2 regions of the Massilia sp. KIM genome follow, and region 2 is predicted to be linked to the other one. Evidence: predicted binding sites of a transcription regulator. Region 2 holds the regulator's gene; the other holds the start of a gene.
The links. Region 2 encodes LexA, which represses DNA repair genes until DNA is damaged. Its sites were predicted from a motif close to ACTGTATNNNNATACAGT; they were not measured.
Positions count from the first base shown of each region.

Region 1: B0920_RS15445 (putative DNA modification/repair radical SAM protein) is a predicted target of LexA. The motif match lies at 5,578-5,595, and genes of this name have one in related genera.

Region 1 covers NZ_MVAD01000002.1:147,657-159,770, reverse strand. The annotation lists gene B0920_RS15470 (sialidase family protein) at 1-280, shown strand, start outside; tRNA gene B0920_RS15465 (tRNA-Gly) at 380-453, opposite strand; gene B0920_RS15460 (DUF4268 domain-containing protein) at 556-1,518, shown strand; gene B0920_RS15455 (TraB/GumN family protein) at 1,641-2,693, opposite strand; gene B0920_RS15450 (UdgX family uracil-DNA binding protein) at 2,825-4,339, opposite strand; gene B0920_RS15445 (putative DNA modification/repair radical SAM protein) at 4,336-5,565, opposite strand; gene B0920_RS15440 (tetratricopeptide repeat protein) at 5,696-7,264, opposite strand; gene B0920_RS15435 (bifunctional diguanylate cyclase/phosphodiesterase) at 7,268-9,481, opposite strand; gene B0920_RS15430 (HDOD domain-containing protein) at 9,503-11,653, opposite strand; gene prsT (XrtA/PEP-CTERM system TPR-repeat protein PrsT) at 12,048-12,114, opposite strand, start outside.
Region 2 covers NZ_MVAD01000002.1:1,222,815-1,234,928, reverse strand. The annotation lists gene B0920_RS20260 (DUF47 domain-containing protein) at 1-512, opposite strand, end outside; gene B0920_RS20255 (replicative DNA helicase) at 594-1,991, opposite strand; gene rplI (50S ribosomal protein L9) at 2,099-2,551, opposite strand; gene rpsR (30S ribosomal protein S18) at 2,586-2,876, opposite strand; gene priB (primosomal replication protein N) at 2,907-3,197, opposite strand; gene rpsF (30S ribosomal protein S6) at 3,228-3,614, opposite strand; gene lexA (transcriptional repressor LexA) at 3,910-4,542, shown strand; gene B0920_RS20225 (tetratricopeptide repeat protein) at 5,010-5,732, opposite strand; gene B0920_RS20220 (cystathionine gamma-synthase family protein) at 5,851-7,101, opposite strand; gene purF (amidophosphoribosyltransferase) at 7,106-8,629, opposite strand; gene B0920_RS20210 (CvpA family protein) at 8,678-9,166, opposite strand; gene B0920_RS20205 (SPOR domain-containing protein) at 9,184-10,122, opposite strand; gene folC (bifunctional tetrahydrofolate synthase/dihydrofolate synthase) at 10,135-11,433, opposite strand; gene accD (acetyl-CoA carboxylase, carboxyltransferase subunit beta) at 11,532-12,114, opposite strand, start outside.

The DNA.
Region 1 (12,114 bases), 1.1 Mb from region 2:
GCTCGATGCCAGGGGGATGCCGCTGGTCTTGGCCGAAGCGATGGACGTTGGCGGCCGCGCGCGCGGCCTGCTGATAGCGAGCTGGGATGGCAAGGGCTACTCGGCGTTCGCGCCGGTTCCCGGCAGCCGCGACGCGGCCGGCGTTAATGGCAGTCAGCAGGGACTGCTCGGGCGCAAGCTGGCGCTTGGACCAGAAGGGGGCGTGGTGGTGGTCAACAGCGCATTGGCGCCGGTTGCGGCGAGTCGCGTGTGGATGGTGCGCGGACGGTTGCGGCGCTAGTCTTCGGCAGCCGACGGGACATTTCAACGATACTCAACAGCGGCAGCCCACGCATCATGGCCGGCCATATCGTCGTTTGGGAAAGAGGGAAGGAAGGGATGGAGCGGGTGAAGGGAATCGAACCCTCGTCTTAAGCTTGGGAAGCTCCTGCTCTACCATTGAGCTACACCCGCGTTGCCAGTATTCTACGCGTGATTGTGAGTTGTTGACAACAACGCATGCATCGTCATTGATATGACGCTAGCTGCTCGACGATGAAGGGACGGGATGTAGAGATGGAATTAGGGATCATTCAGAATGTTGCACTTAGAAGTCTTTGGGCAGGCGAAGCGACACATTTCACTCCGTGGCTGGCACAGAATCTGGACATCCTGGCGCAAAAACTGGGAATGGATCTCGAACTTGAGGCGACAGAAGCCTCAGCTGGAGATTTTTCCGCAGACATCATTGCGCGCGATTTGTCCACCAACAAATTGGTAGTGATTGAAAATCAGTTTGGCGGCACGGACCACAAACACCTCGGACAGCTGCTCACCTACTCTTCAGTACTCGGGGCAGGTGCGGTAGTGTGGATTGCAGAAACCATCCGTCCAGAGCATAAAGCAGCCATCGATTTTCTGAATCAAAATCTGAAGGAGTCGCTGAGCCTTTATGCCATCGAGGCATCGGCCATTCGCATCGACGACTCACGGCCCGCCTTCGTTCTGAACCTCGTCTCACTCCCGAGCGAAGCAGCGGTGGCCACATCCGGGGTGGGACAACAGCTGTCGGAGACCCAGGAACGTTACCGCAGCTACTTCCAGGAATTAATCGACGAACTCCGGAACAAGCATCGGTTTACGAACGCACGCACCGGCCAGCCACAAAACTGGTACACGTTCGCATCAGAGAATTCAAAGCTCTACAAGTACTCCGCAAGTTTCGCTCAAGGCGGCAAAGTACGTGTTGAGCTCTACATCGACTGTGGCGAAAAGAAGAAGAACGAGGAACTCTTCGATTACCTTCACGAACGGCGAAGCGAAATCGAATCGAAACTTGGGACCGCGCTCGGGTGGGAACGTCTGGACAATCGTCGCGCGTGCCGCATTGCCGTGTACCGCGATGGCGACATCGATATGGATTCCGAAACGCTGGCGGAAATCAGATCGTGGAGTGTCCAGTATTTGCTGAGTTTTAAGTCCGTCTTCCCGGCCTATATCAGCGGGTTCCTTAAAGAACTTTCCTCGTACGACGCCTGACCCAGGTTTTCAGCCTGTCTGCGTGACCACACGGCCATTCAACACTGGCTTGACATCGGCAAAGGCTCTGCAGCGCACGCGTGGTGTGCTACAGAGCCTTCTCCGATGACGCGACCAGCAATTCAGTCCGGTTGCTCCACCGTGTAGCCCTTGGCGGCCAGCGCCGCGATCACGCCTTTCGGGTCAAGTATGTCCTTGATCTGCAGCATCGCGAAAGTCGACGCATTGGTGGCCAGCGCGTTCTCCGCCGAGGCCAGCCACTTCTCGCGCATCAGGCTGCGCATGTTCTTGTAGGCCGGGTCCCCGTCGAAGATGGCGCTGTCGAACACGCTCTTGAAGCAGGCTTCGTCGCGCTCGACGAAATCGAGCTTGCGGATCTCGTCCAGATTGCCGCGCGCCCAGGCGTTGGCGCGCGCGCTCGCCTCGGCGATGTCGGTTTCGAGCCTGGCCATGGTGGTCGACAGGCAGGCGACGTCCTTCAGCGCGGTCTTCTTGAAATCCTTGATCAGCGTGCGCGCGTTATCGGTGGGCAGCTCCACCGTGGACGAGGTGTACTTGAGCCTGTTCTTCTTGACCAGCTCCCCCACGCGCTTGCGCACCGCGTCGTCGCCCTCCAGGCCGGCCTGCTTGCGCGCGCTGCGCATCAGGGCTTCGGCCGCGAAGATCGGACGCTCGCGCTCGGCGGCCTCGTTGTCCGGCATGTACTTGGCCTTGAGCTCGGTCCAGCGCGCGTAGTCGGCGGGCGGCATCAGGTCGCGCAGGGTGGCCCCGTCCGGATTCTTGCGGATGCCGATCAGGGAGGGCAGCAGGGTCACGCCCCTGAAGAAGCCCGGATTGGCCCGCGCCCCCGGCGGCGCCAGGTATTCCTGGGCGCCGGCGATCGCGGCCTCGACCCGGTGCGCGCGCCACTCCATGTTCTTCGGCAGCGGCGCGTAGGTGCCGAACACCCACAGCACGTGCTCGCCCTTGGACACCTTCCACAGGCCCGACCCCGGGCGCTGGGCGACGACGTGGATCTGCTCGGGAGCGGGCTGCGCGTCCGCAGCCGGGGCGTCAAGTGGTGTCGACGAAGGCGCCGAAGCGCCAGGCGAGGCAGCGACATCGGCGGCGCTCTGGCCGAAGGACGGCGCGGCGCACAGGAACAGGCACAGGGCAGGAATAGCGAGCTTGCTCATCAGGGTCATCCTGTTGTTGTGATTGTCCGGCAAGCTTAACCGCAATGGATCGCAGGCGTCCGCTTCCGGTAACAGGATGATGCAACTTGATGAAGGGCGCATGAAGTATGCATGCGCCGCCCGGGAGCTGCTCAGCGCGCCGTATCGGGCTCCGTGATCTCGGGCCGTTCGAGCAGTTCCTGGGCCAGGCGCAGGCCGGCGACCATGACCTTGAAGGCCTCCTGCTTGGCCGCTTCGTCCGGCACCCGCAGCACGTAGGACGGGTGGTAGATGGTCACCACCCAGCTGTCGCCGTGGCGCACCGGCCTTCCGAGCTTGTCCTTGAGCGTGACGTTCCCCTGCTGCAGGACGGACTTGAGCGCCGTCGCGCCCATGGCCACGATCACCTTCGGCTTGGTGGCCGCCAGCTCCTTCTCGAGCCAGTAGTGGCAGGCCTCGATCTCGCGCTGGGCCGGGGTCTTGTGCAGGCGGCGCTTGCCGCGCGGCTCCCACTTGAAGTGCTTGACGGCGTTGGTGAGATAGACGCTCTTGCGGTCCAGGCCAGCCTCCTCGAAGACGCGGTCGAGCAGCTTGCCGGCCGGGCCGACGAAGGGCGCGCCGGCCAGGTCTTCCTGGTCGCCCGGCTGCTCGCCGACGACCATGATCCTGGCCTTCTTCGGCCCTTCCCCGCCCACCGCCTGGGTCGCGGACTGCCACAGCTCGCAGCGCCGGCATTCGTCCAGCTTCGAGGGCTGCTCGCGCTCGGGCTGGGCGGCTTCCGGGGCGATCGGGATGGTGGCGCCGCTGCGCCTGCCCACCGTCTGCACCTGGCCGATGCGGCGCGCGCCGAGGCCGGCCTGGCTGACCATGGACGGCACCAGCGCGCCCTCGGGCAGGTTCTTCCAGAAACGCGAGGGTATATGGCTTTGCAGCAGGGACGCGTTGACGCGCGCCGGGTTGAAGATGCTGCGGTAGTAGGTGAGCCAGAGCGCTTCGCCGCTATCGTCCAGGTCCGCCGCGCTCGACATCAGCGGGCCGCAGTTGTGCAGGGTCGCGCCGTCCCACAGCACGCTGGCCTCGGGGGTGGCGATCATCCAGCTGAGCTTGCCCATGCGGCTGACGAAATGCTCGGCCACCTGCGGCAGCACGTCGTGGCGCGGCTCGAACCAGGCCACGAAGCGCGGCGGCCCGGCCTCCGGTGGGCGTTCGCGAAAACGGATATAGGCGTGCATGTCGTGCTCCTCGCGGCGCACCGCCTTCACCATCGCCTGCAGGCGCGCGCCGTCGGGGTCGGCGGGCGATTGCACGTCGTGCTCGCCCTGCTGCCAGCGCCAGATGACGCGGTACAGAAAGGCCCAGCGGTCCGGCTCGCGGTAGCAGGCGGCGGCCTGCAGCATGTCGAGCAAAGACCGTGGCACATGCGGCGGCACATGCGGTGGCTGATGCGGTGCCGGTTTCGGTTGCTGCAACCGGACAGGCGCATTATGCGGGGCCGCGGCCGGCGCCGGCGCACCCGAGAACAGGTCGCCGCCGTCGCCCGGGCTGCCCCAGGTGACCGCCTCCGGCGGAATGCCGGCCTGCAGGAGTTCGCGCGCCGCTTCCCGCCATTCCGCGAAAGTGGCCACCTGCAAGGCCTGGCCCTGAAGGACGGCGTCGGCGGGGTTCATGCCGCCTGCAGTTCCGGCCACAGATTCATCTGCTGCGGCGCATCGGCCAGGTGGCGCCGCAGGATGCTCGAATCGGTCGCGCCCTGGGCCGGCTTGTAGTCGGCCGTGACGACGAAGGGCGCCAGCTTCTTCAGGCTGCAGCGCAGGCGCGACAGGTCTTCCCAACGGATGCGGCGCAGGCGGCGCAGCTCCACCAGGCGCTTGGCGTTGCGCAGGCCGATGCCGGGAATGCGCGCGATCATGCTGGCGTCGGCCCGGTTCAGGTCCATCGGGAAGTGCTCGCGATTGGCGAGCGCCCAGGCCAGCTTGGGGTCGACGTCGAGGGCCAGGTTGCCGCTTGCGGGCATCAGTTCGCTCGCCGTGAAGCCGTAGCCGCGCAGCAGGAAATCGGCCTGGTAGAGCCGGTGCTCGCGCAGCAGGGGCGGCGGCGCGGCCGGCACGCTGCGCGGGCTCTGCGGGATCGGGCTGAAGGCCGAGTAGTAGACGCGCTTGAGCTTGTAGCTGCCGTAGAGGGTCTCGGCGGTGTTGAGAATGGTGTGGTCGTCGCTGGCGTCGGCGCCGACGATCATCTGGGTGCTCTGGCCGGCCGGGGCGAAGCTGGGCGCCTTCGGTTCCTCGGCCTTTTCGTCGAGCTTGCGGCGGATCGAGCCCATGGCGAGCTTGATCGTGTGCACGTTCTTTTCGGGCGCCAGGCGGGTCACGCTGTCGTGGGTGGGCAGCTCGATGTTGACGGACAGGCGGTCGGCCCAGCGCCCGGCTTCCTCGATCAGGAGCGGGTCGGCGTCGGGGATGGTCTTGAGGTGGATGTAGCCGCGGAACTGGTGCACCTCGCGCAACTGGCGCGCCACCGCCACCAGCTGCTCCATGGTGTAGTCGGCCGAGCGGATGATGCCCGAGCTCAGGAACAGGCCGTCGATGTAGTTGCGGACGTAGAAGTCGTGGGTCAGCTTGACCACTTCCTCAACCGAGAAGCGGGCGCGCGGCACGTTCGAACTGCGGCGGTTGATGCAGTACTGGCAGTCGTAGATGCAGAAATTGGTCAGCAGGATCTTGAGCAGAGAGACGCAGCGGCCGTCGGGGGTGTAGCTGTGGCAGATGCCCATGCCATTGGTCGCGCCCAGCCCGTCCTTGCCCTCGGAGCCGCGCTTGGGCGCGCCGCTGCTGGCGCAGGAGGCGTCGTACTTGGCCGCGTCGGCCAGGATTTCGAGCTTGTCGGAGAGTTCCATGGGACTGGCGGGACTGTATGGGCATACAGTATAACGCACCATCCCCCGCGATGGCGGCGCCGGACCTGGCGTGCGCGGGTTTTAAGGGGACAAATGCGGGACATCAAAGCCGCGGCAGGCGGCAAGCGGCTTACAGCAAGCTTTGCGCCTGCTCCAGCAGCTGCGGCTCCATCCTGGCCGCGATTTTCTTCAGATACGTCGCCGCCGGTCCCACGCCGGCCCCGCCGGCCCGGTGCAGCCAGGCATAGGCCTCCACCAGGTCGCGCTGCGCGCCCTGCCCCGCCGCATACATCACGCCCAGGTTGTACTGCGCCCGCGCGTGCCCCTGGCGCGCCGCGCACAGGTACCAGAAATGCGCGGCTTCGTAATCCCGCTCCACGCCCTTGCCGCAATCGTAGTGCAGCCCGAGCTCGAACTGGGCCAGGGCATGCCCCTGGTCGGCCGCCTTGTGCAGCCAGTCGGCCGCCTCGCGCGGGTCGCCGTCTTCCAGGCGGTCGAGCAGCGCGCCGACCATGTACTGGGCCGGCGCATAGCCCTGGGCCGCCGCGCGCCGGTACCAGGCCAGCGCCTGGGCGCTGTCCTGGGCCACGCCGACTCCGCCCTCGTAGCGCAGGCCGAGGTCGAACTGGGCGCGCAGGTGCCCCTGCTCGGCGGCCTTGCGGTACCACTCCACGGCCTGGGCGGGATCCTGGGGCAGGCCCTGGCCGCCGTCGTGGAGCTGGCCGAGATGGTACTGGGCCGAGGGCAGGCCCTGCTCGGCCGCCTTGCGGTACCAGTGCAGGGCCTGGGCCAGGTCGCGCTCCACGCCCTGCCCGTGCTCGTAGCGCATGCCCAGGTTGTCCTGGGCGCCCGCATGGCCCTGTTCCGCCGCGCGCAGGTACCAGCTCAGCGCCAGCGCCTCGTTGCGCGGCACGCCGTGGCCGCTGTCGTAGATCAGGGCGAGGTTGAACTGCGAGCTGGCGTGCCCCTGCTCGCCGGCGCGGCCGTACCACAGGATCGCCTGCTGGCTGTCCTGGTCGATGTCCTGGCCCTTGTCGTAGCGCAGGCCGAGGTTGAACTGGGCCGGCGCATAGCCCTGGCCTGCCGCCTTGCGCAGCCAGTCCAGCGCCAGGCGCGGGTCGCGCGCCACGCCCTGGCCGCTGTCGTAGCGCAGCGCCAGGTTGAACTGCGAGCGCGCATAGCCCTGCTCGGCGGCGCGACGGTACCAGCCGAGCGCCGCGTCCAGGTCCTGGGGCACGCCCCTGCCGGTCTCGTACATCATGCCCAGGTTGTGCTGGGCGCCCGGCTCGCCCTGTTCGGCGGCCTGGCCGAACCAGTGCAGCGCCTGCTGCACGTCGTTCGGCACGCCCTGCCCCTTCGCGTACAGCCAGCCGAGGTTGTACTGGGCCGGGGCATAGCCCTGCTCGGCCGCGCGCCGGTACCAGTAGGCGGCCTGGCCGAAGTCCTGGTCCACGCCCTGGCCCTTCTGGTACATCACGCCGAGGTTGTACTGGGCCTGCTCCAGGCCCGCCGAGGCGGCCATGCGGTACCAGGCCACGGCCAGCTCGTAGTTGCGTGGCACGCCCTGGCCGTTCACGTACATGAAGCCCAGGCTGTGCTGGGCCTGCGGCACGCCGCGCTCGGCCAGGCCCTTCACGCGCAGGAATTCGGCGGTGTGCCGCTCCTGCGGATCCTGGGGCTGGGCCGGGAGGTCGAGCATGACTTAGGCCTGGACGGCGCGCAGGTTCGGGCTGGATTGCGCGCGCAACGCGGCGATGAAGTCCTGCAGCGAGATCGGACGGTAGTAGAGGTAGCCCTGCATGGTCAGGCAGCCGTTGGAGCGCAGGTAGCGCGCCTGCTCCTCGGTCTCGACACCTTCGGCGATCAGGTTCAGGCCCAGGCCGCGCGCGATCGAGATGATCGCCAGGATCACCGGGTAGTGTCCGTTCTCCTCGTGGATCTCCTTCACGAAGGACTGGTCGATCTTGACCGTGTGGATCGGGAAGCGATGCAGGTAAGAGAGCGAGGAGTAGCCGGTGCCGAAGTCGTCGATCGCGACCGAGACGCCGAGCTGGCACAGCTTGTTGAGCTGCTCGATCGCGTATTGCGGATTGCGGATCGCGATGTTCTCGGTGATCTCGACCTCGATCTGGCCCGGCGCGATCCCGTAGCGCACCAGGGCGCCGCGCATCTTCTCGAAGAAGTCGCCGCGGTCGAGGTACTGGGGCGAGAGGTTGAGCGACAGGCGCACGTTGCCGCCGCCGACCGTCTTCCAGTGCAGCATGTCGCGGCACAGGGCGCCGATCATCCAGTCCGAGATCGGCAGCATCAGGCCGTTCTCTTCGGCGAAGGGCAGGAACTCGCCGGCCGACAGCAGGCCGCGGGTCGGGTGGTTCCAGCGCATCAGGGCCTCGGCGCCGACGATGCGGCCGGTAATGGCGTCGATCTGGGGCTGGTAGTACATCTCCAGCTCGTCCTGCTCGAGCGCGCGGCGCAGCGCCTGCTCGAGCGCGATCTTCTGGTGCGACACGTCCAGCATCGAGGTGTGGTAGAAGCTGTGGCCGTTCTTGCCCAGGGCCTTGACCTGGTACATGGCGATGTCGGCGTGGCGCAGCAGCTCGTCGATGGATTCGCCGTCGCTGGGGTAGATCGCAATGCCGATCGAGGCCGAGATGTGGACTTCGTGGCCGTCCAGGTCGAAGGGCTTCTGCAGGGTCTCGAGGAACTTGTCGGCGATGACGCGGGCGTCGTCGCGGTCGCGCAGCTCGGGCAGCACGATGGTGAATTCGTCGCCGCCCTGGCGCGCCAGGGTGTCGCCCTTGCGCAGGCAATCCTTGAGGCGGCGCGCGGCCTGCTGCAGCAGCTCGTCGCCCTTGACGTGGCCGAGGGTGTCGTTGACCAGCTTGAAGCGGTCGAGGTCGATGAACATCACCGCGAGCTCGGTCTGCTTGCGCTTGGCCTGGATGACGGCCAGGCCGAGGCGGTCCTTGAACAGGATGCGGTTCGGCAGGTCGGTCAGGATGTCGTGGTAGGCCTGGTAGGAGATGACTTCCTCGGCGCGCTTGCGGTCGGTGATGTCGCGCGCCACGCCGTAGGTGCCGAAGAACTCGAGCTTCTTCACCTCCTGGTCGGGCACGTGCATGCCGATCGCGTTGAGCGAGATCGTCATCAGGGTGTTGTTGAAGGTGCGGTCGTGGCCATTGCCGCCGCGGCACTTCAGGCGCAGTTCGACGTTGCGCGAGGCGCGCTCGTCGACCCGGCGCTCGTTGAACACGTAGCGCGCACGCTCCAGGTCTTCCTCGTGCACCAGGATCGAATAGTGCTGGCCGAGCAGCTCTTCGCGCGTGTAGCCCAGCAGCTGGTAGGCGCGGTCGTTCACGAAGGTGAAGCGGCCTTCGTGGTTGAGGGTGTAGATGATGTCGGGCGAAGAGTCCACCAGGTAGCGGTACATCTTCTCCGAGTTTTCGAGCTGGGTCGCGATGCGCTCGTTGTCGGCCGCCAGGCGGCGCCGCTGCAGCGCGTTCGAGACCGTGGTCAGGAGCTCTTCGCGGCTGTAGGGCTTGCGCAGGTAGTCGTAGGCGCCGCGCTTGAGGGCGCCGATCGCCGCCTCGATGCCGACCTCGCCGCTCATCACGATCACGTCGGCGTCGATGCCCTTCTCGTTGATGAAGTCCATGATGTCGTGGCCGCCGATGTCCGGCAGGCGCAGGTCGAGCAGGACCAGGTCGAAGCGCTGGCGCGAGAGCTGGGCAAGGGCTTCGCTGCCCGAGGACGCGGTGACCAGGCGGTAGCCGCGTCCTTGCAGCAGTTCGTGGAGGGAGGACAGCAGGCGCGGTTCGTCGTCGACCAGCAGCAGGCGCGGCAGGCTGTCCTGTTCGAGGGTGCCGGATATCGGAGCGGGTTCGCCGGGCAGCAGGGTGGCGGGTTTCGCGTTCATCGTGAGTCTTGGGGGCCGGGCTTATGCGGAGCCGAGCGCGCGCGCCGGCAGGGCGACCGCCGTGCCGGCGCCGGACCACGCCGGCAGGAGGATTTCGAATGCGGTGCCGGTGCGTCCGCTGCGGCAGGCGATGTGCCCCCCCAGCTTCTTGACCAGGCTGTGCACGATCGACAGGCCGAGGCCGTGATGCGCGCCGTCCTTGGTGCTGCGCACCGGCGAAAACAGGTTGGCCAGCACTTCGCGCGACAGGCCGGGGCCGTCGTCGCTGACCACCAGCTCGACGTAGAGCTGGCGCTCGCGGTTGACGTGGCCGCGGTTCTGGATCTCGATGCGGCCGCCGCCTGGGGTCAAGGCTTCGACCGCGTTCTTGACCAAGTTCACCAGGATCTGCTTGAGGACGTCGGCGTCGCCGTCGATGCGCCCGGCCTCCTCGTGCATCTGGGCGTCGATCTGCACCGTGGCCGGCACGAAGCCGCTGGAGCGGAACAGGCGCAGCACGTCGTCGACCACCTTGGCCACGTCGGTCGCGCGCGGGCCGGCGTCCATCGGCTTGAGCTCGGCCAGGCTGCCGATCAGCTGGCCGACGCGGTCGATCTCTTCGTTCAGGATCGAGAGTTCGCCGCTGACCGGCTCCTGGCGCGCCAGCTTGCTGTCCAACACGCTCAGGTAGTTCTTGATGATCGAGAGCGGGTTGTTCACCTCGTGCACCACGCGGCGCGAGGCTTCGCGGTAATCCTCGGCCACGCTGGCCAGCTGGCGGCGCGCGTGGCCGCGTTCGGACAGCAGGTTCTCGAGCGCGGTCGCGGCCTGGGCGCCGAAGGCCTGCATGAAGCGCTCGCGGCGCTGGCAGAGCGGCAGCTGCCAGGCGGCGACGCCGCCGATCAGCACCCCGAGGCAGCGCGCGCCGGCCACCAGGGGCAGGCAGACCAGGCTGTCGGTGCCGAGCATGCGCAGCAGCTGCTCCTCGGCCATGCCGATCGGTTGGCGCTCGCGCTGGACGAAGGCCGGGCGGCGTTCGAGCGCGCTCTTGGCCACCGGGCCGCCCTTGGCCAGGGGCACGGCGAATTCGGCGATGCGCTGGCTGCCGGCGGTGGGCGCGCCCACCAGGGCGTGGCCGGTCGGATTCTCCAGCAGGACCACGGCGTTCTCGAAATCGAAGAGGATGCGCGCGGTGCGCGTCATCGCTTCCAGCAGGCCCGATTCGCCCTGCTGGCGCGCCAGGGCCTGGCCGACCTCGGACACCAGCACCATGTTGCGCACTTCCTCGGACAGGCGCTGCTGCACGGGGTCCACGGGCGGCGGCGCGAAGGCCGGCGGCGCGGGAATGTCGTCGGCCCCGGCCAGCTCGATGCCCAGGTGGGCGGCGGCCTTCTCGACCTGGCGCGCGGCCCCTTCTAGCAGTTGCAGGGCCTGCTGCGCATCGAGGCCGCACAGTGCCGCCGCCTCGTGTACGGCGGCGGCGTCGCCGGCGTGGCTGGCCAGCACGTGGGCCAGGCGCACACTGCGGATCAGGGGGTGGGCCGATTCCAGGCGGTCGCTCGCTTCGTGGTGGTAGAGCACCGCGTCGGCCAGGAAGGAATCGAGCTGCCAGCGTTCGATCAGCCAGGCGCCGGCTTCGGCGTGGGTGATCTGCAGGGTGCGCTGCTCGACCGCGCACAGGTCTTCGTCGTCGCGCGCGGTGAAGTTGAAGCCGTATTCCTTGGGCGCGGTGGCCAGCAGGGCCAAGCGGCCGACGTTGTGCAGCAGGCCGGCCAGGTAGGCCTCTTCCAGGTGCGGATAGTCGAGGGCGCGCGCGATCTCGCGCGCCAGCATGGCGGCGGTGAGCGAATTCTTCCAGAAGGCGCGCAGGTCGGTGCTGCCCGAATGCGGGAAGGAATTGAAGGTCTGGAACACCGAGTCGCTGATCACCAGCGTCTTGATCATGTCGGTCCCGAGCGAGACCAGGGACTGTTCGAGATTCGGGGTGCGGCCGTTGCGGTGGTAGGCGGAGCTGTTGGCGACCGCCAGCAGCTTGCCGGTCATGCCGGCGTCCTTCGAGATCAGGGCGGCGAGTTCCGGCATCCCCAGGTCGTCCGCCTGCAGGTGCTCGATCAGCCTGACGAGGATCTGCGGCATCGCCGGCAGACGGGCAATCAGCAATCGATTGCGGATATCCTGGTCTGATTGGTGCATGTTGTTAAACACGGCCGCCACTTGTCGAAGGTTGGAAGGTGGCTGCCCGGTGCACGCGGATTGCCACAAGATCTGGTTTTTTCATCCATCGAACAAGCGGGGATTGGGCCTGTTGTTCCGGATGTAAAAAACTTATCTTAGCATATATACATTTCTGATCGGGAACAATAGTTTCGGGAAAAACTGTTGCCGAGATGTTCCTCTAATGGTAACGAAGCAACATGTTGAATTTACAGTCTTGAAATAATATTACGTTCAACATGCATATGTGAAATATTATTTCAACAGTATCTATAAACTGTTGCGTCCGAACCCACGCGTTCGGAAAGCTTTCCATCCGCGCCCATGATGCCGAGGAAAACGGGTCGATCCGGGGACAGTGGCGATCCGGCGGCTAGCGCAAGGACGCCAGCAAGCGCTTCGCGTTCTCCGCTTCGGGGAAGCCGCTCCTGGCCGCGAGC
Region 2 (12,114 bases):
GGTTCGTCGCGGAACAGCTTGGACATGGCGGCGCGCATCACGTGGTCGGCGTCCGACTCGAAGCGGTCGATCTCTTCGCAGATGGCGACGATCTTCTGGGCGTTGTCCATGTTGTGCAGCAGGGCCACGGCTTCCTGCACCTTCAGGCAGCAGGACAGGCACAGCTCGGCCAGGCGCTTGGCTTCCGGGGTCACCGCGTGCAGGTCGTACAGCGAGATGGTCTGGGCCGCGTCTTCCATCATGTCGAGGATGTCGTCCATGCGGGTGATCAGCTTGTGGATGTCGTCGCGGTCGAGCGGGGTGATGAAGGTCTTGTGCAGCAGGTCGACGCAGGCATAGGTGATCTTGTCCGCCTGTTTTTCGATGCTCTCCACAGCGTGGGTGCGGTTTTCCAGGTCGTCGAAGTTGGTCATCAGGCCAACCATTTCTTGCGCACCCTTCACGCACAGCGCGGCGTGCTGGTTGAACAGGTCAAAAAACTTGCCCTCCTGGGGCATGAGGCGTCCAAACATGTTTTTCTCCGTTGTAAATCTCTGGGGACTTCGAAACCGCCGCACCGGACAGGCGGCGGGTAGTGGTGATTGCTGCGCGGTTTAGTCGCCCTGGTAGATGGCGAGGTTACCGCTGTAATTGCCGAATTTGGTGTACTGGCCGATCCAGGTCAGGCGCACCGCGCCGATCGGACCGTTACGCTGCTTGCCGATGATGATCTCGGCGGTTCCCTTGTCGGGCGAGTCCGGGTTATAGACCTCGTCGCGATACAGGAAGATGATGACGTCCGCATCCTGTTCGATAGCGCCGGATTCGCGCAGGTCGGACATGACGGGCCGCTTGTTCGGTCGCTGTTCCAGCGAGCGGTTCAGCTGGGACAGGGCGATGACGGGGCAGTGCAATTCCTTGGCCAGGCCCTTGAGCGAACGCGAGATCTCGGAGATCTCGGCCGCACGGTTGTCGCCCGGCTGGCTGCCCTGCATCAGCTGCAGGTAGTCGACGATGATCAGGCCCAGTTTGCCGCACTGGCGGGCCAGGCGGCGCGCGCGTGCGCGCATCTCGATCGGGTTCAGCGCCGGCGTCTCGTCGATGTAGAGCTGGGCGTCGTTCATCTTCTGGATCGCGTGGGTCAGGCGCGGCCAGTCTTCGTCGTTCAGGCGGCCGGTACGCAGGCGGTGCTGGTCGAGCTGGCCGACCGAGCCGAGCATACGCATGGCCAGCTGGGCGCCGCCCATCTCCATCGAGAACACGGCCACCGGCAGGCCGGCTTCGATCGCGACGTTCTCGCCGATGTTGACCGAGAAGGCGGTCTTGCCCATCGAGGGACGGCCGGCGACGATGACCAGGTCGCCCGGCTGCAGGCCCGAGGTCATGCGGTCGAGGTCGATGAAGCCGGTCGGCACGCCGGTGATCTCGCCCTGGTTCTCGCGCGAATAGAGTTCGTCGATGCGCTCGACCACTTGCGTGAGCAGCGGCTGCACCGGGACCCAGCCCTGGGCGCCGCGGGCGCCCTGCTCGGCGATGGCGAAGATCTTGGATTCGGCTTCGTCGAGGATCTGCTTGACCTCGGCGCCCTGCGGATTGAAGGCCTTGCCCGAGACCTCGTCGGCCACGGTGATGAGCTTGCGCAGGATGCCGCGGTCGCGCACGATCTCGGCGTAGCGGCGGATGTTGGCGGCGGACGGCGTGTTCTGCGCCATCGCGTTCAGGTACTGCAGCCCGCCGACCTCCTCGGCCTTGCCGAGCTGGTTGCAGGCTTCGTAGACGGTGATCACGTCCGCCGGCTTGCCGGCGTTGATCAGGCGGATCATCTGTTCGAAGATGATGCGGTGGTCGTAGCGGTAGAAGTCGTCCGCGTGCATGAAATCGGCGATGCGGTCCCACGCCGCGTTATCGCGCAGCAGGCCGCCGATGACGGACTGTTCTGCTTCGATGGAATGCGGGGGGATGCGCAGGGATTCGAGCTGCGGATCGGCGGGGGCTGCGTTCATGGCGGGCATTATACCTGCTCCTGTCACACGGCTGTAATAATGGGTGAGATTTACAGTAAAAAAGCCGGGCTAGCCCGGCTTTTTCAGGTACTACACGACCAGCTGAAAAACGCTGATTATGCAGCTTCGCCCACGACGGCGACGGTGATTTCCGACACCACGTCGGTGTGCAGCGCGACGGCAACCGGGAATTCGCCGGTCGTCTTCAGCGGGCCGGTCGGCATGCGGACCTGGGCCTTCTCGACCGGGAAGCCTTGCTTGCTCAGGGCTTCGGCGATGTCGAAGTTGGTCACCGAACCGAACAGACGGCCGTCCACGCCCGCCTTCTGGGCGATGGTGACGGTCATGCCGCCCAGCTTGTCGCCTTGCGCCTGGGCTGCGGCCAGCTTCTCGGCAGCAGCTTTTTCCAGTTCAGCGCGCTTGGCTTCGAACTCGGCCACGGCAGCTTGGGTAGCGCGGCGGGCCATCTTTTGCGGGATCAGGAAGTTACGTGCGTAACCGTCCTTGACTTTCACCACGTCGCCCAGGTTGCCGACGTTGACCACTTTTTCCAACAGAATAACTTGCATGTTTTATCTCCAGGATATCTGACTGTGCCGACGATTAGGCGTTGTGCAGGTCGGTGTACGGCAGCAGCGCGAGGTAGCGTGCGCGCTTGATCGCGGTGTCGACCTGGCGCTGGTAGTGCGCCTTGGTGCCGGTCAGGCGTGCCGGCATGATCTTGCCGTTTTCCTGGACGAAGTCCTTCAGGGTGTCGATGTCCTTGTAGTCCACTTGCTCAACGCCGGCGGCGGTGAAGCGGCAGAACTTCTTGCGCTTGAACAGCGGGTTTTGCTGTTTGCGCTTCTCTTTGAGCTTAGCTTTGTTTTTGTCGAACTTTTTACCGAATGCCATTTTGAGGCTCCTGTATCTATCTAGTGCCGACTAGGCGGCTTGGAAATCAATGATGTGAAACACCAGGGCTTTGCTGTTGCGGTTTTTCCGTGCGAGGAATCCGGTGAACTGGTAGCTGGCGCCGAGTTCGGCGCTGCCGAACCTGCCCGAGATCTCCCCCGCGGCGAACGCGGGAATCTCGAACTCCACGAGTCTTGCGACACCGGCTTCTTCCTGCTGCCCCGAGTGCATCAGGATGGCGGACACGATGGGCACGCCGGCCGGGGTGTAACGCAGGACATCACGCTCGGCGATGGTCGCGACGAGCTGGAGCTGGTTCACTACCTGTTACTTCGAATTCCTGGGAAAAACTCAGGCAGCTGCGGCCGGAGCAGCGGCTGCTGCTTCTGCGCGGTGGCTCTTGGCTGCGTCTTCGCGCTGCACCGACTTCATCATCGGCGACGGTGCGGTTTCGGCCTTCTTCATCTTAACGGTCAGATGACGCAGGACGGCATCATTGAATTTGAATGCGGTTTCCAGCTCGACCAGGGTCTCGTTGTCGCACTCGATGTTCATGCAGATGTAGTGTGCCTTCGGCAGCTTCTGGATCTGGTAAGCCATCTGGCGACGGCCCCAGTCTTCCACGCGATGGATGTTACCGCCGCGGCTGGTCACCGTGGTCTTGTAACGCTCGATCATCGCCGGAACTTGCTCGCTCTGGTCCGGGTGGACGATAAAAACGATTTCATAATGACGCATGCAACACTCCTTGAGGACGTTTAAACAAATGCCCACCTCGGCGTCAAGACGAGTGTGGGAAGGGAAAGCCTTCGATTATAGCCTGAAAAATGGGCGAATGGGAAATGGAATCTTGGCCCGGAGGGGCTGGCGGCGGCTTCCGAAGGGCGCGTTTTGCGGGCAAACCACGCCGATCTGGGCTTCCTGGCCGCGATTGCACGGTTTTTTTACACTTTTCGTGCGTTTCCCCTTGCGCATAGCAGAATACTGTACAAAAATACAGTCTACTCCTACAACCATATGCCGTAAGACATCCATGCTCAAGCTCACTGCAAGGCAAGAACAGATCCTTAACCTGATCAAGGAAGCGATCGAGAACACCGGTTTCCCGCCGACACGCGCCGAGATCGCGGCCGAACTGGGCTTCAAGTCGGCCAATGCGGCCGAGGAGCATCTGCAGGCGCTGGCGCGCAAGGGCGCCATCGAAATCTCGCCGGGCACTTCGCGCGGCATCCGCCTGGTCGGCGCGACGGTCGAGCAGATCCCGATGCCGCCGCCGGCCATGATGATGTCCCTGCCCCTGGTCGGCCGCGTGGCCGCCGGCTCGCCTATCCTGGCCCAGGAGCACGTGGAAGCCACCTACAGCGTCGACGCCGCGATGTTCTCGGCCCGGCCTGACTTCCTGCTGAAGGTCAAGGGCTGGTCGATGCGCGACGCGGGCATCTGCGACGGCGACTTCCTGGCGGTGAAGAAGATCGACAGCGCCAAGAACGGGCAGATCGTGGTGGCGCGCCTGGGCGACGAGGTGACGGTCAAGCGTTATCGCAAGACGGGGGATACGGTGGAGCTCTTGCCGGAGAATCCGGACTTCAAGGTGATCCGCGTCGAACCGGGCGACGAGTTCGCGCTCGAGGGGCTGGCGGTGGGCTTGATGCGCAGCTGGCATTGAGCTGCGGCGCGGTGCCGTAACCCTGCGCTGCGAAGGCCGCTGCGGGTTGCTGTAACACTGCGCTGCGAATGCCACTGCGGGTTGCTGTAACACTGCGCTGCGAACTTGGATCCCCGCCTTCGCGGGGATGACGTTGGTTAAGTCAGGGAAGCGTTGGTGTGTGTGTGACTTCGGCCACGTACCCAAACACGTCGTCCCCGCGGAGGCGGGGACCCAAGTTTGCGCGAACCACCCCAAGCGTATTACTTGCCCTTCTCCGCCGCCGCATCCTTGATCATGGCATTGTGCTGCAACATATAGACCCCGGCCGCCGCCTTCCACGCCGCGAAACTTGGGTCCCGGCCTTCGCCGGGACGACGTTGGTTGAGGGTGCGGAGCACTCCGGCGAAGCGACTTCGGCCTCCGGCGCCAGCACGTCGTCCCGGCGCAGGCCGGGACCCAAGTTTGCCTGAACCACCCCCAGCGTATTACTTGCCCTTCTCCGCCGCCGCATTCTTGATCATGGCATTGTGCTGCAGCACGTAGGCCTCGGTCGCCGCCTTCCACGCCGCGAAGTCCGCCAGGATCAGCTTCGAGCTCACTTTCGCCTCCTCCGCGACGTTCTCTCGCACCCGTTCCAGGTGGGCCGCCGAGGCCTCGGTTTCCTGCTTGTTCATGAGCTTGGCGATATCCGCAGGAATCTTCTTGGTCAGCGGCGAATTCGCGTTCAGGTTGGTGACGAACTTGTTGTAGCAGTTCTGCCAGGTATTCACCGCCGCACCCACCCGGTCGATCTCTTCGTTGATCTTGGACATGGCCGGAATGCGCGGCGCCGGGCAACGGAATTCGCCCGACTTCAGGTCGGCGCCGTCATAGCCCTTGACCCAGTAATCGATGTCCGCGCGCCGCTCGACGCGCTGCTTCATCACGTCCAGCGAGGCAGCCGCCACCTTGTTGCCCTTGGCCGCCGCCTTGCGGAACAGCGCCTCGGCCTTGGCCTCGTCCACCTCCCCCGCCTCACCGTACCAGTACATCTGCCCCAGGTGCTGCTGGGCTTCCGGATTGCCCGCGTTGGCCAGCTTGGTGTAGAGCTTGAGCGCGGTCGCGTAATCCTTCTTCTCGAAGGCGGCGTGCGCGTCTTCGAGCTCGCCGGCGAAGGCCTGGGTGGACAGCAGCAGGGACAGGGTCAGGATGGAAAGCGAACGTTTCATGGGGTTGTCGTAAAAGGCCGATCGAACACCCATGATAGCGGTATTCCGCTGCTGCGCTCAACCGCCAAAACACAACGCCGGCATGAAGCCGGCCGCGTATTGACGAAGCGGATACGGCTCAGGCGTCGAGCGCCTGGCGGAAGTCCGCCAGCAGGTCGTCCGTGTCCTCGATCCCGACCGAGACCCGGATCAGGGACTCGGCGATGCCCATGCTGGCGCGGCGCTCCGGTCCCATCTCGAAGAAGATGGTGTGCGCCACCGGAATCACCAGGGTGCGGGTGTCGCCCAGGTTGCTGGCCGGGATGCCGAGCTTGAGCCGGTTCAGGTAATCGAAGCAGTCGATGCCGTCCTTGAGCTCGAAGGACATCAGCGAGCCCGCCGAACGGAACAGCTCCTTCGTGATCCCGTGCTGGGGATGCGAGGCGAGGCCCGGATAATGCACCGCCGCCACCCGCTCGTCGGCTTCCAGCATGGAGGCCAGCGCCAGCGCATTGGCGCTGGTGCGTTCCATGCGCAGGGCCAGGGTCTCGGCGCCGACCGCGATGTGGTGGGCCGCCTCCGGCCCCAGGGCCGCGCCGAAGTCGCGGAGGGCCTTGGCACGCAGCTGGGCCATGCCCTGGGCCTGGGCCGGCTGCTTGCGGAAGTTCGGGGCGATGTTCGGATAGGCGCTCCAGTCGAACAGGCCGGTGTCGGTCAGGGCGCCGCCCAGGGCGATGCCGTGGCCGCCGATCGACTTGGTCAGCGAGTTCACCACCAGGCCCGCGCCGACCGACTTCGGACGGAACAGATAGGGCGTGGTCATGGTGTTGTCCACTACGTAGAGGATGCCGCGCTCGCGGCACAGCTGGCCGATGCGCGCCAGGTCGGCCACCTGGGTGCGCGGGTTGGCGATGGTCTCGACGAACACCAGGCGGGTGTTCGGCGTCAGCGCCGCTTCCACGTTGGCGACCTCGGTCGCGTCCACGAAGGCCACGTCCACGCCCTGCCCCGCCACGGTCTGCCACAGGCTGTTGGTGTTCCCGAACAGGAAGGACGAGGAGACCACGTGGTCGCCCGCCCTGAGCAGCGCCTGGAACAGCGCACCGATGGCGCCCATGCCGGTGGCGAAGCAGAGCGAGGCAACCCCGTCTTCCATCTTCGTGATCTTGTCCTCGAGCGCGCTGACGGTCGGGTTGCCCTGGCGGCCGTAGCGGAAGCCCGGCTCCTTGCCCTGGAAGACGCTGGCCAGCTGGCGCGCGTCGCCGTAGCCGAAGGCCACCGAGGTATGCACCGGCTTGTGCAGCGAGCCCTGCTCGATCGCCTTGCGGCGGTCGTTGTGCAGGATGGTCGTGGTGAAGCCGTAGCTGGAGGACTTGGACGTCTCGCTCATCGGCTTACTCCGCGGCGACAGGCGGGTTCAGGTTGAGCTGGGTGCGCACCGCGTCCTCGGCGCCCTTCTTGCTCGGCTTGTGGCGCGCGGCTTCCAGGCTGTCGAGGTAGGCCGGGGTCACGTCGCCGGTCACGTAGATGCCGTCGAAGCAGGAGGCCTCGAAGCTCTTCAGCGCCGGATTCACGCTCGAGATGGCGCGCTTGAGCGCGTCCACGTCCTGGTAGACCACGCGGTCGGCGGTGATCTCCTTGCACACTTCCTCGACGGTGCGGCCGTGGGCGATCAGCTCGTCGCGGGTCGGCATGTCGATGCCGTACACGTTCGGGTAGAGCACCGGCGGCGCGGCCGAGGCGAAGAAGACCTTGCGGGCGCCGGCTTCGCGCGCCATCTGCACGATCTCGCGGCTGGTGGTGCCGCGCACGATCGAGTCGTCCACCAGCAGCACGTTCTTGTCCTTGAATTCGGAGCTGATCGCGTTGAGCTTCTGGCGCACCGACTTCTTGCGCATGCCCTGGCCCGGCATGATGAAGGTGCGGCCGATGTAGCGGTTCTTGATGAAGCCTTCGCGGTATTCCACGCCCAGCTTGAGGGCCAGCTGGATCGCCGCCGGACGCGAGGAATCGGGGATCGGCATCACGACGTCGATCTCCTCGACCGGGATCTCCTTGCGGATCTTGTCGGCCAGGTACTCGCCCATCTTGAGGCGGGTGGCGTAGACCGAGGCGCCGTCGATCACCGAGTCCGGGCGGGCCAGGTAGACGAATTCGAAGGCGCAGGGATTCAGGCTCGGGTTCTCGGCGCACTGGCGCTCGTGCAGATTGCCGTCGTTGTCGATGAAGACCGCTTCGCCCGGCGCGATGTCGCGCACAAAGCGGAAGCCCAGGCCTTCCAGGGCCACCGATTCGCTGGCCACCAGGTATTCGGTACCCTGCTCGCCTTCGTTGACGCCGATGCACAGCGGACGGATGCCGAAGGGGTCGCGGAAGGCCAGCATGCCGTGGCCGGCGATCTGGGCCACCACCGCATAGGCGCCGCGCACGCGGCGGTGCACCGCGGCGACCGCCTTGAAGATGGCGTCGGTGCTCAGGGTATAGCCGTCGGCCGCTTCCTGGACTTCGTGGGCCAGCACGTTGAGCAGCACTTCGGAGTCGGAATCGGTATTGATGTGGCGGCGGTCCTTGCGGAACAGCTCTTCCTTGAGCTCGGCCTGGTTGGTCAGGTTGCCGTTGTGGGCCAGGGTGATGCCGAAAGGCGCGTTCACGTAGAACGGCTGGGCTTCTTCCTCGCTCGAGGAGCCGGCGGTCGGGTAGCGGCAATGGCCGATACCGGTATTGCCGTGCAGCGAACGCATGTTACGGGTACGGAACACGTCACGTACCAGGCCGTTGGCCTTGAACATGGAAAACATGCTGCTGTGATTGGTCGCAATGCCCGCCGCATCCTGGCCGCGGTGCTGCAAGAGCAGCAAGGCGTCATAGAGAAGCTGGTTGACGGGGGAATGCGAGACGACGCCGACGATGCCACACATGGTGTGCTCCTAAAAGCTGGACTACTTGATTGCTAAAAAGTTCAAAGTTCAGAATTTCACGTGCTGCGCCAACGCAGCAGGAAGGAAGGGCTTGACGGTGCGCGCGCCGGTTTCCGCCATGGGCGAGAGCAGCGCATCTCTCCAGAACGCCTGTTGCGGGATGGACGTCATCCCACACAATATGACGGCGGACAGCACGATTACAATGCCTCGCGCCAAGCCAAACAATCCTCCGAGGCCGCGGTCGGCGAGGCTGAGCCCGGTGGCTTCCACCAGGGCGCCGATCGCCAGCGACAGCAGGCCCATCAATATTCTTACGCCCAGGAACAGCAGCACGAAGGCCACGATCAGGCGGGTCGTGCCGCCGGGCAGCATATCCGGCAACATGGGCGCCAGGGCTGCGCCGTAGGCATTGGCCACCACGAAGGCGACGATCCAGCCCAGCAGCGACAGGATTTCCTTCACCAGCCCGCGCAGGGTGCTGATGACGACGGACGAGACCAGCACGAACAGGACAAGATAATCGAAAATCGTCACGCCTGCTCAACCCTGCTTCAGAGCGGCACCATCGTGCCCGACATGCCGATGCCGCCCAGCTTGGCGCGCACCCTCTCCGCCTCTTCCTTGCTGAAGGGGCCGACGCGCACACGGATCAGCTCGCCGTTCTTCTGGGTGAAGGAGGAAATGCCGGCCGCGCTCAGGCGGCTGCGCAGTTCGGCCACCTTCTCTTCGCTGGCCAGGGCCGCGACCTGGACCACGTAGCGCGGCGCCGGGCCTTCGGCCTTGTCGGCCGCCTTGCCCTCGAGGATGGCCATGGCGCGCGCGCTGTCGTCGGCGCGGGCCGGCTTGGCGGCGGCGGGTTTCTCGTTTTTTTCCTTGTCGGCCGGCTTGGCCTCGGCCAGCTTGGGCTTTTTCTCCGGCTCGGGCTTCTTCTCCGGCTCGGGCTTTTTCTCCGGCTTGGGCGTCTCGTGCTTCGGTTCGGTCACGACCGGCTTGGCCTCGACGCTGCGCACCGGCGGCGGCTCGGCCGCGGGCATGGCAGCGGCGGCCGGCTTGGCGGCGGGCGCGGCAGCAGCGGGCGCCGGGGCGTCGACGATCTCCTCGCCGCTGTCCACGCTGTCCTCCGCCGCCACCGGCGCGGCTGGCGCAGGCGCGGGCTCGGACGGCACCGGCAGCGGCGCGGCCTTGTCCTTGGAAGGGATGTTGATGGCGATGTCGCCGGCCAGCGGCTTGGGCTCGGAGTCGAGCAGCATCGGCAGGCCGACGGCGGCCGCCAGGGCCAGGGCGACGGCGCCGACCAGGCGGCGGCGTGCGCGTTTCTTTTCTGGCAAGACCGGATCCGGTCCGCGCCCGCGGCGCGCGCCCTCGCCGGCGCTGGAAGCGCGCTTGGAGCGGGCGCGCTCGGTGAAGGCGGCATCGTCGTCCTTGACGAAATGCCCGCTGTCCCGGACAGTTTCTTGCTTGTTTTTATTGCCGAACGAGAACAAGCCCATGCGTTTTGTCGATCAGTGAAGAGAAGATTTGCGGGCCGCCATCACGCCTGCGACCGTGTAGAACGAGCCAAAGACCACAATTCTATCATTCTCCCCTGCACGGCTGAGGGCATTCGCATAGGCCTCGGCCGGGTTGGCGAAGGGGGTGACGGAAAAGTCGCCTTCCTTGGCGCCGGCCGGCCTGTGGGCCTGCAGCGTCGCGGCCAGGTCGCCGGCCTTGGCCGAGCGCGGGGAGTCGAGGTCGGCCACGCACCAGTGGTCGACGTACTGCAGCATGGGTGCGATCACGCCTTCGATATCCTTGTCCTGCATGATGCCGAACACCGCATAGGTGTAGCGGTGGAAGCCCATGTTGCCCAGGTTCAGGGCCAGGGTCGCGGCGGCGTGTGGGTTGTGGGCCACGTCCAGCACCTGGGTCGGGCGGCCCGGCAGCACCTGGAAACGGCCCGGCAGCTCGACCATGGCCAGGCCGGCGCGCACTTCCTGGGCGCCGCAGGGCAGTTGCATGCGCAGGGCTTCGAGCGCGGCCAGCGCGGCCGAGGCGTTGAGCAGCTGGTTAGCGCCGCGCAGGGCCGGATAGGCCAGCGAGTTGCGGCGCTGGCTGCGTCCGCCATAGCTCCACTGCTGCTGGTCGCCCTGGTAGTTGAAGTCGCGGCCCAGCAGCCAGAGGTCGGCGCCGATGCTTTCCGCGTGCTGGATCAGGGACTGCGGGGGCACCGGGTCGCTGCAGATCGCGGTCTTGCCCGGGCGGAAGATGCCGGCCTTCTCGAAGCCGATCTGTTCGCGGGTGTCGCCCAGGTAGGCGGCATGGTCGATGTCGATGCTGGTGACGATGGACACGTCGGCGTCGATGACGTTGACCGCGTCCAGGCGTCCGCCCAGGCCCACCTCGAGGATGGCGACGTCGACGCCGGCCTGCGCGATCAGGTGCATGATGGCCAGCGTGGTGAACTCGAAATAGGTCAGCGAGACTTCGCCGCGCGCCGCCTCCACCGCGTTGAAGGCCGCGACCAGGGCTTCGTCGCTAGCCATCTCGCCGTTGATGCGGGCGCGCTCGTTGAAGTCGAGGAAATGGGGCTTGATGTAGAGGCCCACGCGGTAGCCGCATTGCAGCAGCATCGACTCCAGCATGGCGCAGGTCGAGCCCTTGCCATTGGTGCCGGCGACCATGATCACGGGGCAGGAAAAGGCGAGCTGCATGCGTTCCTTGACGGTGCGCACGCGCTCGAGGCCCATGTCGATATGGGTTTCGGCGTGGCGCGACTCGATCAGCGCGAGCCAGTCGGGCAAGGTGGTCGGGAGAGTGGACATAGCGGGACGTTTGGCCGGCGCGTTGTAGAAACGCGATGCGGCGCGCCGGGGCGCACCGCAAGGGGATCAATCAGGCAAGCAGGGTCAGGCAAGTAAAGTCAGGCGATGACTTCGGCGGCCTGGTTCTGCAGCAGGGCCAGCAGGCGCGCGATTTCTTCGCGCATCTTGCGGCGGTCGACGATCATGTCGACGGCGCCCTTCTGGACCAGGAACTCGGCGCGCTGGAAGCCTTCCGGCAGTTTCTCGCGCACGGTGTTCTCGATCACGCGCGGGCCGGCGAAGCCGATCAGGGCCTTGGGTTCGGCGATCACCACGTCGCCCATGAAGGCGAAGGAGGCCGAGACGCCGCCCATGGTCGGGTCGGTCAGCACGCTAATGAAGGGCAGCTTCTTTTCCGACAGCTTGGTCAGCATGGCGGTGGTCTTGGCCATCTGCATCAGCGACAGCAGGCCTTCCTGCATGCGCGCGCCGCCGGTGGCGGTGATGCAGATGAAGGGGACCTTCTGCTCCAGGGCCACCTGGGCGCCGCGCACGAAGCGCTCGCCGACGACCGAGCCCATGGAACCGCCCATGAATTCGAACTCGAAGCAGGCCACCACGACCGGCAGGCTCATGATCGAGCCGCCCTGGACCACGAGGGCATCGGTTTCGCCGGTGGCGTCCATGGCCTGCTTGAGGCGG